DNA from 3 places in the Desulfitobacterium hafniense DCB-2 genome. Region 3 is predicted to be linked to each of the others. Evidence: predicted binding sites of a transcription regulator. Region 3 holds the regulator's gene; each other region holds the start of a gene.
What was found. Region 3 encodes LexA, which represses DNA repair genes until DNA is damaged. Its sites were predicted from a motif close to CNAACANNTGTTNG; they were not measured.
Positions count from the first base shown of each region.

Region 1 (4,280 bases), 410 kb from region 3:
GGAAACCCATACCACAGGAAATCATGGATTATCAAAAATTGCTGGGGAATAACTTCAATTTCCGGCGGGAGCAAGTACCACTGTTTTCAGATGCCGAACTCACCCAATTGACCATACCCTCCATTTTATTCGTAGGACAAAAAGATGTCATGTTCCACTCACTGAAAACCGCGCAACGCTATCGAAACCTTGTGCCTGATGCAAAAGTCATCGTGCTCCGGGAAGCGGGTCATACCCTTATCGGTCTGGTGGATGACATATTGGAGTTTCTCCAGAACTAGATGAAGCATAGGAAAGTTCTTTCCCAGCACTATCACAAAGTTCTTATTGAAAGAAGTCGATTTCCGTAAAATGGATCGACTTCTTTTCAACTGTGCAGTAAAATAAATGTGATATAGATAGGAGGAAAAACAATGGCTGAGATCATCAAAGTTTATAAAGAACATTTGCCCTCATTGCGTTTCATTGGCAAATGTTACACCAATGCCGATAGAGTCGGTGGATTTGGTCACAAATGGGCAGAATGGTTTCAGAAGGGTTGGTTTGAAGCGCTTGGAAATCTGGGCGGGGCTCCGGATATTGAAAATGGTTACCTGGGCTTGATGCGCTGCGACAGCAGTAATTTTGAAAACACTTTCGAATACTGGATTGGCCTGTTTTTTTCCTCAGATACATCTGTTCCCAGCGGCTATGATTACATAGATTTGGACGATGGCCCCATCGGTGTATGCTGGATTAAAGGCAAAGAGGACGAGGGCGGCATCTATGGCATGCATGAGCAATGCGCTGTTAGATTCCAGGAAAGTGGTATGGGTAATTTTAAAAACGACCATGAAAACAGGGCTTATTTTTTCGAAAGATATAACTGCCCGCGATTTACCGAGAAGGATGAACAAGGCAATGTTATTTTGGACTACTGTGTCTACTTGGCAGATCTGTAATCTTTACTTTGATGGCTGCAAGGGAGAGATTGTTTGTGAGAATAAAGTGGCTTCTTATAACTATACTGTTATGCTCGCTTCTGCTGACGGGCTGTTCTAGCCAACCTCTGCAGGAACCCGAAAAATGGGCAATGGTCGAAGAGAAAGTCATGACGTTCTCAGACGGAGAGAGCGTCAACTTATGGAGAAGAGGCCCCTTTGGGCATGCTGCTTACAAACTTTCGGATGAAACGACACTATTGCTCGTTCAGGACCCAGCCGGCCCGGCTAATGTTTATGTAGGTGGAGTGGAGAGTTTGAATGATTTGAGCGAACCTGCCCAGAGAGCTGTTGCTGCATTTTATGAGGAGCAGGGCTTGCTCTACAACGTCCCATCTGAACTGGAAAAGGCCTATGCAGATTATCTGGCCTGCCAAGACAAGGGAACGTTATTCCACGAGCATTACATCAGTCAGGATATAGTTCCCACCGCTTCTAACGATAGCATAATATGCTTTCTTACATCGGTCATCCTTCCTGTTAATGGACAAATGGCACAGGAAGTTCATTTAGGTGCGGTGTTCAGCCGAGAAACGGGAGAGGTGTTAAATAACTGGGAATTGTTCTCTTTACCGGAGGACGAAGCGCGGCAACGGCTTTTAGATATATTTAATGTTGCGGATTCCGCTTTGCGGACTGAAATGCAGGCCGCATTGAAACCGGAATACATTATTTTGTTCCCCGACAATTTGGATGTTACATTTCCAAGAGGAACTCTGCCAAGCCAAGCATACAGCTATAGTATTGGGTTAGGCTACGATGAACTCCAAGGAGTGATTCAGAGTTGGGCAATTCCTAATTCGGATGGAATATGAGCTGATGAGTATCATTCTTCCGGAATCTATTTTGACCAACCCCCTTTGTTATTTTCTTCTAAATAAAGGATTGACAGGCTTCACGTGCAAAAGTATAATGGAAATCGAACAAATGTTTGTTTTTTGTGATGAAAAATTTAAAAGTATTCGCTGAGGAGGAAACGAGATGGCCGGTAACGATAAATTAAAAGCCCTGGATATGGCTTTAAGTCAGATTGAAAAGCAATTTGGAAAAGGGTCGATTATGAGATTGGGGGAGGCTTCTGCCAAAATGGCGGTGGAAGTGATTCCGACGGGCTGTCTGGCCATTGATATAGCCCTTGGGGTGGGTGGAGTGCCCAGGGGGCGTGTTATAGAAATCTATGGACCTGAGTCTTCCGGTAAGACCACCGTTGCATTGCATATTGCGGCAGAAGCCCAGAAGCTGGGCGGCGTTGCTGCTTTTATCGATGCGGAGCATGCTCTTGACCCGGTCTATGCCAAGGCCTTAGGGGTCAACATCGACAATCTTCTGGTATCCCAGCCGGATACAGGGGAGCAGGCTCTGGAGATTTGCGAAGCTTTAGTGCGCAGTGGGGCTATCGACGTCATTATCATTGACTCTGTGGCAGCTCTTGTTCCCCGGGCAGAGATTGAAGGAGAAATGGGAGATTCCCATGTGGGTTTACATGCCCGCTTAATGTCTCAAGCCTTGAGAAAATTGACCGGTGCCATCAGTAAGAGCAATACCTGCGTTATCTTTATCAACCAAATTCGGGAAAAAGTGGGAATTATGTTTGGTAATCCAGAGACCACAACCGGCGGACGGGCTTTGAAGTTCTATGCCTCCGTCCGTTTGGAAGTACGCCGTGCGGATACCCTGAAGCAAGGTCAGGATATGATTGGCAACCGTACCAAAGTCAAGGTTGTTAAGAATAAGGTGGCTCCGCCCTTTAAACAAGCCGAATTTGACATTATGTACGGAGAAGGTATTTCCCGTGAAGGCAGCATGGTGGATGTGGGTGCGGAGTTGGATATCATTAATAAGTCCGGGGCTTGGTACTCTTATAAAGGTGAGCGCTTAGGTCAGGGAAGAGAGAATGTCAAGGAGTTTCTGAAGAAGAATCCTGAGATTGCCGCCGAAATCGAACAAGGGATCCGGGCCAGCATTGCTAACGTAAGCGCTCCGGTTGCAGATGATGTCCAAGAGGAGCCGGAAGACATCTAAGATGAAGGGTGTGTTGGATGTCGCCTTAACCTATTTATCGAGAAGAATGCTGACACGCTGCGAACTCAGCCAACGGCTGGCGAGGAAGGGCTTTCCAAGTCATGAGATCGAAGCTGCCATAGAGCGGCTTTTAGAATGGGGCTATCTCAGCGATCAGGAATATGCCCGTGCTTATTGTCTCAGCAAGCAAACGAATTACTCCCAGAAGAGGATTAACTATGATTTGAAGGGCCGGGGGATCGAAGAGGGTATCATAGAGCAGGCTTTGCGGGAAACCTATTTACCGGGCCAGGAAGCGGAGCTTTGCCGAAAACATGCGCAAAAGCTTTGGGTTGAGGAATCCCGGCGCTGGGAGAATACTTACCGGCATAAAAAGAGTTATGAGAAAATCCCCCGGGAACTTATGCTAAGACAGAAAGTCGGGCAAAAGCTTATGCAAAAAGGCTACCCTCAGGAAATGGTTTTTGAGATCCTTGAAGGGATAGCGAAGGAGTAACAGGAAGGCGAGTCCTTCCTGTTTTCCTTATAGTTTCTTAGAATACTTGTATTATACATCTATATTGCAGGTGGTTCTTGACAAATTTTTCAAAAGATATTACACTAAAAAGAGCCTGTTTCTTTTAAAGTCAGACCTTTAAGGTTTTCTTATAGATTGCATCGTAGTTAGTATTATATATGGAGGTATCGGACTAGCGGCGTGTAGGTTTGTAGGAAAAAGGGGCAATGTATTTTGCCTTTAATTAAAGGTTTCTTTTAAAGAACTGGCATGGTCCCAGTTTTTTTGTTTTTATAGGGAGAACTAGGAGAATGATAACCAAATAAGTATGTGTTTAGGAGGTGAAAACTACTTGGAACTAACTGAATTAATCTTTATTGTTGTAGCAGTCGTGGTATCCCTTTTTGTGGGTGGTTTTATAGGTTGGCTTATTCGTAAGAGTGCCGCGGAAAAGCTCATCGGCTCAGCTGAAGAAGAGGCAAAACGGGTCATCGACAATGCTCAGGGTGCCGCTGAGGCTAAACGCCGTGAAGCTGTCATTGCCGCTAAAGAAGAAGTCATGCATATCCGCAATGAAGTGGAAAAAGAATCACGGGAACGCCGCAACGAGATTCAGCGGATGGAGAGACGGGTTATTCAAAAAGAAGAGTCTTTAGACCGCAAAATGGAGTCTTTGGAGCGCAAGGAAGATAATCTTCATCGTAAAGAAGAAGAAGTGGATCAGCTCAAAGAGGTCCTGACGCAAACTGTAGCCAAAGAAAAACAAGAATTAGAACGGGTCT
Region 1 is NC_011830.1:3,320,407-3,324,686, reverse strand. It holds gene DHAF_RS15500 (alpha/beta fold hydrolase) at 1-281, shown strand, start outside; gene DHAF_RS15495 (hypothetical protein) at 414-941, shown strand; gene DHAF_RS15490 (hypothetical protein) at 977-1,795, shown strand; gene recA (recombinase RecA) at 1,962-3,002, shown strand; gene DHAF_RS15480 (regulatory protein RecX) at 3,004-3,498, shown strand; gene rny (ribonuclease Y) at 3,827-4,280, shown strand, end outside.
Region 1: the regulator LexA is predicted to act here: its motif matches at 1,901-1,914, upstream of recA (recombinase RecA).

Region 2 (4,280 bases), 2.1 Mb from region 3:
GGATCCCTTAAGAATAGCTCTGAAGAAAGGGAATACCCCTTGGTTCAAGGACGAAGCTCTCTAAGCTTTTAGGCAGCATTACTGCTTTTAAGAATGACCATAACATCGATACACCAAAAAATACTCCAAGCACTTTAAGATGTTGCCCAAGGATTTTGCGTTACAATAGTGAAGCGACTTCAAAGCGAGCAGGATGCCAAACTTCGCGAAAAGCTAGCAGCGGAAACGGGTTGGGAGCAGGAGCGACTTAGCCGGGGACCCGTTGGAGCGGAGAGCTTGAGCGTTAGTTTGGCACCGCGCAGCTTTCCGAGCGAACGGTGTAACGCAAAATCCTGAAGAGAATTCTTTTGTTCATCTTAGAAAGGGAACTACCCGCCCCTCTTCCTGGGCCCACTCTTACGCCCTGCCGGAGCCGCCGCCTCTCGCTTGCGGGCACGGCCCTGGGTGGGCCGCTTATACTTATTCTCTTCCCCTTTAAGCTCGATCATCGCATCCCGGATCTCCGCTGCCCGTTCAAAGTCCATATCTTTAGCGGCTAAGCGCATCTCCTGTTCCAGACTTTTGAGCAGCTCAGCCAATTCCTCGGCCGGCATTTTTGATCCATAGGCTGCTTTCTTTTCCGCCACCTTAGTGGCTTCCGGGATTTCGTAGATTTTCTTGCGAATGGTCTGAGGGGTAATCCCATGCTTTTCATTATAGGCTTCCTGGATGGCCCGGCGGCGGTTGGTTTCGCCGATGGCCACTTCCATGGAGCGGGTCATTTGGTCCGCATACATGATGACTTTTCCCTGGGCATTCCGGGCGGCGCGGCCAATGGTCTGAATCAGGGAGCGCTCGGCACGGAGAAAACCCTCTTTGTCCGCATCGAGAATAGCCACCAGGGAAACCTCGGGAAGGTCCAAGCCCTCCCGGAGCAGATTGATGCCCACGATGACATCGATATCTCCCAAACGCAATTCCCGCAGGATCTCCACCCGCTCCAGGGTTGTAATATCGGAGTGGAGGTATTTAACGGCCATATTGAGATTTTTCAGGTAATCCGTTAAATCCTCTGCCATCTTTTTGGTCAGGGTAGTGACGAGCACCCGCTCATCCCGGGCAATCCTTTGGTTGATTTCCCCGATCAGATCATCGATCTGGCCCTTGGTGGGCCGGACCGAAATCTCCGGATCCAAAAGCCCGGTAGGGCGAATAATTTGCTCCACAATCTGGGGGCAATGTTCCAGCTCATAAGGCCCGGGAGTAGCACTGATATAAACCCGCTGAGGGACCAGCGTTTCAAATTCAGCAAACTTTAAGGGGCGGTTATCCAAAGCAGAGGGCAGCCGGAATCCGTAGTCTACCAGAGTGGTTTTACGGGAACGGTCCCCTTCATACATACCCCGGACCTGAGGCAGCGTGACATGGGATTCGTCAATCATCATCAGGTAATCTTCCGGGAAAAAGTGCAAAAGGGTATAAGGAGTTTCTCCGGCCTCCCGGAAGGTTAAATGGCGGGAATAGTTTTCAACGCCATTGCAAAATCCCATTTCCCTCAGCATCTCCAGATCATAGCGGGTTCTCTGCTCTAAACGCTGAGCTTCCAAAAGTTTGTCTTCATCCTTAAACCGTCTGAGCTGCTCTTCCAATTCCTTTTCAATATTCTCAGCAGCTACCAATACTTTATCCCGTGCCGTGACATAGTGAGAATTCGGGAAAATGGAGACATGCCGGCGTTCTCCCAAAATTTCACCGGTAAGGACATTGATCTCGTAAATATGTTCGATTTCATCCCCGAACATTTCGATCCGAACAGCATGCTCACTGGAGCCGGCGGGATGGACTTCCACCACATCTCCCCGGACACGGAAAGTTCCCCGTTCAAAAGCCAGATCATTGCGATCGTACTGAATGGAGATGAGCTTTTTGAGAATGTCATTGCGGTCAATTTCCTGCCCCTGCCGCAGGGAAACCATCAAATCCCGGTATTCCTCAGGGGAACCCAAGCCATAGATGCAGGACACACTGGCCACCACAATCACATCACGCCGTTCGAACAAGGCCGCCGTAGCGGAGTGGCGCATTTTATCGATCTCATCATTGATCGAAGAATCCTTTTCTATATAGGTATCGCTGGAAGGAACATAAGCTTCCGGCTGATAATAATCATAATAACTGACGAAATATTCCACTGCATTTTCCGGGAAGAATTCCTTGAACTCAGTGTAAAGCTGAGCCGCTAAGGTCTTATTATGGGCGAGAATCAGAGTGGGCCGTTGAACTTTTTCGATGATGTTGGCCATGGTAAAGGTTTTTCCTGAACCTGTCACCCCCAGCAGGGTTTGATGACGTCTGCCGGAATGGATACTTTCGACCAGAGCATCAATGGCCTGAGGCTGATCCCCGGAGGGTTTGTAGGGAGCGCGTAAACGGAACTCCATGGGGTGCTCCAATCTCCTTTCTCTTCTAAAATCCTGGTTTATATTCTGCTTGTTCCAGTCTTCAAATCATTCTAAGCAAGATTATACCACTTCTTGCTTAGAAACAAAACAAAAAAGCCGAACATATTTTCGGCTTTTCGCTGTTTTTTACTGGTAATTTTAAGAAGTATCTTTCTCTATTCCCCCTGTTTCGCTTGTTCTGAGCTATTCCCTCCTTGCTTATCCTGTCTATCCCCCTGCTGTCCTTGTTCTCCTTGTTGTTGCTGTTGCTGCTGTTGTTGTTGCTGTTCTTTCAGGAGCATTTCCGGAGGAATGGTACGGACTTGATCATTGGCATTTTTCTCTGTTCCCAAAACATTGCCCTTTTCATCCAGATATTCGCGGAGAATTTCTGTATGAACTTTTTCAGTCACTTTGCTTACCCCTTCGGGCATAACTCCCTGCCCGCCGCTCTGCCCCTGGGCTGAAGAAGAGCCTTCCTGGCCCTGTTCTTTGGACTCTGCATCTTTCCCTTCGCCGCTCTGTTCTTTTCCACTATCTTCATTACTGCTTTTTTCTGTACTTTTTTGCTTCCCTTGACTTTCCGAGCCCTTCGTCTGAGACTCCGATTTTTTCCTTTCCAGCTCTTTTTGAGCTTCGGCTGCTTTAGCATAGCTTTTCTGAATAAGGGCGAGATTTTCTGTCGTCACCGTTTTAACCGGAATGATCTTCGCCGCCACTTCACCTTGATCGCCGGTAATGGATTGTGTTATATCTACGGATTGCTTATCCATTAATTTTTGCGCCCATTGAAAGGCATTAACACCTTGAACATAGGGTGATGTATCAATATCTGCGATCTGACTGCCTGAAGCAATCCTTTGCAAGGATTTGGAATTAGCCTGTCCTCCCATAAGCTGAACTTTATCGGTAAGCTGCATGGATCTGAGCAGTTCATAAGCCAGGGCAAGGAGCTTCTCATTCTTAGCGCAGATGGCCTTCACTTGGCCGGGGTTCTTCTGCAAATGTTCCATAAGGCTTTGCATGGCTATGGTTTCCGATTCCGGAGGATTGGTAATGCTATGTACCGTTATCTTGGGGTTTTTACCCAGCTCTTGCTTAAAGGCCGCCATATTCATTTGAGCGACGGCATCTTCTGCTTCCCCCTGCAGGTAGACGACCTGCCCTTCAGTAACCTTTCCCTGGATTTGCTGGGCCATTAGCCTGCCTGTTTGATCCGGATCAGGCAGGATGACCCCTTTGGCTTTCACTCCGGGCGGCAGCCCGTTTAACGCCAGAATAGGTATATCTCCCTTTTCCGCTTCCTTTAAAAAGGACTGCTCCCCAGCTTGAACAATGAGAACCTTGGCATCCTTAAGGGCGTTGGCATCCCCTTGTTCTTTTGACGTCAAAACCTTAACTTCCAATTCTTCTTTTTCAGCCAACTCCTGGATGCCGAGCAGAAACATATCTTTATTGGGATCCTCCTGGTTCAAAGCCACCGCTATTATTTTTTTCTCTTCTTGCTGAGAGGATTTACTCGAGGTTTTCTCCTTGCTCCCCATTAAGCCGCCCAAAAGAGATTGCATGTTGCAGCCGGTTAAGGCCATACTTAGAAGTAACACGATGATCAAGGAAAGCACTTTTTTCATGGAACACGCTCCTTTCCAGGGTCGATCCACTTTATGAACACCTTGTGTTTCACACTATAAAGAAAACCCGACTTCGCCGATCCTTAAACACATACCCGCAAATGAGGCGAAGTCGCTGGTTGCACTTATGCTTTAGAAAGTATATAGCGCAAGCTTATGCTTTCTGATAGTGCCAAAAAAGCACCGTTTTTGGTGCTTATCATGAGTATATCTAGTCTTCCCTTGATTG
Region 2 is NC_011830.1:5,056,481-5,060,760, forward strand. It holds gene uvrB (excinuclease ABC subunit UvrB) at 369-2,420, opposite strand; gene DHAF_RS23610 (sugar ABC transporter substrate-binding protein) at 2,597-4,051, opposite strand.
Region 2: the regulator LexA is predicted to act here: its motif matches at 2,539-2,552, upstream of uvrB (excinuclease ABC subunit UvrB).

Region 3 (4,280 bases):
CTCCCGAGGTCGTCAGGAGTTTGCAGGAAAAGGCTGTTGCCGCCTTCAAAGCCGTCGAAGCCTGCGGCTTAAGCCGGGTGGATTTCTTCGTCACGGAGGGCGGTCAGATCTACATCAACGAAATCAATACCATGCCGGGGTTCACTCAGATCTCCATGTACCCTAAGCTTTGGGAAGCTAGCGGCATCCCTTACACCGAATTGATCACCCGCTTGATCGAACTGGGCTTCCAACGCTTTAGAGACAGCCGTTCCCGGAAAATATCCCGTTAGTATATCGGTATACAGCCCTGAAAGCCGTTTAGTCAGCGGAGTTCAGGGTTATTTTTATACCATTCGCCTGCTCTTTTGGTCGTATATCACAACGGTTACCATTGAAACAAGAACAATCACAGTATTTGCGGCAATTGTTCCCGCCCAAGTCATCGTCATGGTGCCAAAGAGGGGAGATACCGCATTGAACATGGTGTGGAATAATACGCACATAAACACACGGCCTTTTCCTGATATTTTGTAGATTGCCCCGTTGAAAAACCGAAAGGCCATGAGTTGAACTGCAAACATCCAAAAGTTAATGAGGCCCTCGCCATGATTCGTCCCCGGAATGAAGAAGAGAGGGATATGCCATAAAATCCAAATGATGCCAACAAAAAGAGAAGATAGAACAAAGCCATATTTTTTGTCAAGCTCAGGCTGCAATACGTACATCCAGCCAGCTTCCTCCAAGCCGCCGATAATAAGATTACCAGGCAGGGAAAGGAAGAACGTATAAAATGGCAGCACCATTGCCGTGGGGCCTGAAACTGCAATATGTATCAAAAAATAGAGTGCAAGCCCTGCAACAACGAACAAATAGAGAGAGATGTTATTTTTGGCGTAAAAAACAGTTTTCAACCATTCCTTAAAATCTGCTATTTTGTTATTTTTCTTGAGAACGATATATGAAGCAATAGCAGGCGACAAAATATAGATTGCAAAAGGAATATTCATCCCAAATTGCTGTAACGAGTGAACCCAATTGTGAACCGAATATCCGAATTGCCCAAGTGCAATCAAAGCGCCTGATACAAGATAGGCTATGCAAAATGTCAGCGTCGTAAATTGTATGATGATTTTTTTGTCTATCATGATTTCTTAACCTCACAGTTCCCTTGCTGCCATTGCAAAGTTCGCTCCGCACAAATATAAATTTAATAGATCCATTCTACCATAAAAATCCTGCCTGTCATTGTACTTTCATAATAAAAAAGCAGACATCCACCCACATCAGTGTGGAATGGAGGTCTGCTTTTGCTGTCCCTGTAGTTTATAAATCAGTGTAAAATACGAAATACCCCAATAACTTTGCCCAAGATAGTGACATCCTGAGAGTAGATAGGCTCCATATAAGGGTTTTCAGGTTGCAGGCGAATCAGTGTTTTTTCCTTGTAGAACCGTTTTACCGTAGCTTCTTCATCAATCATGGCCACGACGATCTCGCCATTACGGGCTACTTTTTGCTGGCGTACTAAAATAAGATCCCCATCCATAATTCCCGCATCAATCATACTTTCGCCTTTGACTCTCAGCATGAACACTGTGTCTGAGTTAACCACATCAACAGGAAGCGGGAACGTATCTTCGATATTCTCCTGGGCTAAAATAGGCTGCCCGGCGGTTACTTTGCCAATGATGGGGACAAAAACAGTCTTTTTCTCATTAGCATCACTGGAACTGTCTAATATCTCAATGGCTCGAGGTTTGGTGGGATCGCGACGTATGTACCCCTTTTCCTCAATGGTCTGCAAATGCCCGTGAACAGTGGAACTGGACATCAAGCCAACGGCGTCGCCTATTTCGCGGACAGAGGGGGGATAACCCTTTTCTCGAATAACCCGTTTAATATACTCCAAGATATCGGTCTGTCTCTGTGATAAATCTGGATACACCCAATTTCCCCCTTTCATATGTTCTAAACCTATTTTAGCATTAAATATTCTTCTGTGCAAACAAATGTTCGAAAAAGTATTGACGAATCTTCCTGGTCTCCTTTATACTGTTTTCAAGAACTTATGTTCGTATTTATTTAGTTTTAACAGGAACATAGAGGGGGATTAATATGAGTGCTTGTTCTTCTTCCGTCCGGAACTACAGAGGCCATTATAGAAGCTATCGGAATTATCGAATGAAACAACTGCAAAGGCAGCTGTGTTCTTATATGCTGCTTTTCCTCATGGTCTTTGGCAGTATGGGCTGGTTCTTCTGGGACTGGAGCCAGGCAAACAGCAGGGTAGAGGACCTTGCTTTCCAGCCGCAAATCGTTCAATCCGGGGACACTCTTTGGTCCTTGGCTGAGAACTCCGGCCTGCAAATCGATACCCGTACGCTTGTTCTTAAAATTATGGAATACAATCAGCTCACAGATACTACCATACAAACCGGTCAAGTGATTTATACTCCGATCTTAAAGAATCAGCCTTAGTTATACTTCTAATCCGACCTTTCCCCCCATATTATGCATTGTAGAGAGGGGAGAGATGAATGAGGACGCGCAAAGGCCTTAAACCGAGACAAAAGCACTGGACTTTGTTCCTGAAGCTGCTTGTGGTCATTCTGATCAGCGCAGTTGCCTGGAAGGGCATCCATAAGCCCCCCAAGATCTCTGCTGATATCTATCCTTATCTCACGAATCTGTCTGCTGAACTTGTGCTGCAATGTCAGAAAGAAGGGGAGGGGATTTCTCCTGAGGCTTGGGCGGATTTAATAGCTGTACGAAGCACCGTTGAAATAGATGCAGAGCATTACCTCATCCAACAGCTCCAACAGGGCATAGGGCTTCAAGACATTGTTTGGAAAAACAAGGAAATCCAAATCAGTGAAGATGTTGTTCGACAAATCCTTGAGAGGCGGCAGATTCTTTTAACTTATCCCTTTTATGAGCCGGGCCGTTTTGCTTTTCCGGTGATGGGTCAGGTCTGGTACATGGATACCTTTGGGGCAGATCGGGAGGGTGGAGCACGCAGACATGAGGGAACGGACATTTTTGGCGCAGAAGGCATTCCCATTATCAGTGCTGGCAACGGCAAAGTTGAGAAGCTGGGTTGGAACCGCCTTGGCGGAGAACGGGTAGGGGTTAGGGGAGAAGATGGCAACTATTATTACTATGCTCATCTAAAGGCTATAAACCCTCAACTCCGGGAAGGCCAAGAGGTTAGGAAAGGGGATTTTTTGGGGACATTGGGCCATACGGGGGATGCTCTGACAACTCCGGATCATCTGCACTTTGGTATTGAACTTCCTAATGGCGAGTGGGTGAATCCTTATCCGTTCCTATATATCTGGCAGCAAAGTCAGAGTTAGAAGCAGAACAACCCTATTACCAACCAAATTGCCAATTGGTTGGTAATTTCATGATGGTCTTGCCCTTAGGGTTAAAATTCATTATTATATAGAGAGGTCGATATTGTCCAGTACATCTTATCATCTTATAAAGAAGGCAAGATATGAGTAAAAAATCAAGGAAAAGAGTTTTCCTTACGTTTTTAACGATGATTGCGACAGCGGCAATCGTTTTAACCTTTTTTCCAGGTTTGTTGGATCGAACGGGTTTAGCGAGTACCCTTCATACTCTAAGTTCTAATCTCTTAAACGGTCAAGAGAACCCGGATAAAGGGGCATCTCTTGACAAAGGTGCCGGAAAGAGCAACCTCAACCTGACCAAGACATCCCAGAGTCAAGTGGATGCTAATCAATTTACGCCTCCTGAAGACTCCAGCTATCTTATGCTTAATTTACAAACAGGGGAGAGGCTTCTGGAGAAAAACGGGGATACACACCGGGCGCCTGCCAGCACGGTAAAACTTTTAACCGGGCTTCTTGTTCATGAAAAGCTGCAAGCGGATGAGCTCATTACCTTAGGAGAGGAAGTTAAGGTGGAAGGCTCTGTTCTTGGCTTTAAGCCTGGGGATAAGATCCTTGTCAAGGACTTGTTTACGGCAATGTATGTATACAGTGCCAATGACGCCGCCAATGCCTTAGCTGTGGCAGCTTATGGCACTAAGGAGCAGTTTATTCAGGCCATGAATAGTTATGCCGCTGAACTCGGTTGTCAGGATAGTCAGTTTAAAACAGCCGATGGTATGCCGGCAGAAGATCAATATACTACTGCCAAAGATTTAGCCATTATTGCTGCAAAGGTAACGGAAACCCCTGTGCTCATGGATTATATCAATCAAAAAAAGGCATCGGTAGAATGGACCGATGCCAACGGTTGGAAGCAGGTCCGGGAAATCTCCAATACGA
Region 3 is NC_011830.1:2,914,081-2,918,360, reverse strand. It holds gene DHAF_RS13630 (D-alanine--D-alanine ligase) at 1-272, shown strand, start outside; gene DHAF_RS13625 (CPBP family intramembrane glutamic endopeptidase) at 327-1,127, opposite strand; gene lexA (transcriptional repressor LexA) at 1,313-1,927, opposite strand; gene DHAF_RS13615 (LysM peptidoglycan-binding domain-containing protein) at 2,098-2,460, shown strand; gene DHAF_RS13610 (M23 family metallopeptidase) at 2,520-3,338, shown strand; gene DHAF_RS13605 (D-alanyl-D-alanine carboxypeptidase family protein) at 3,482-4,280, shown strand, end outside.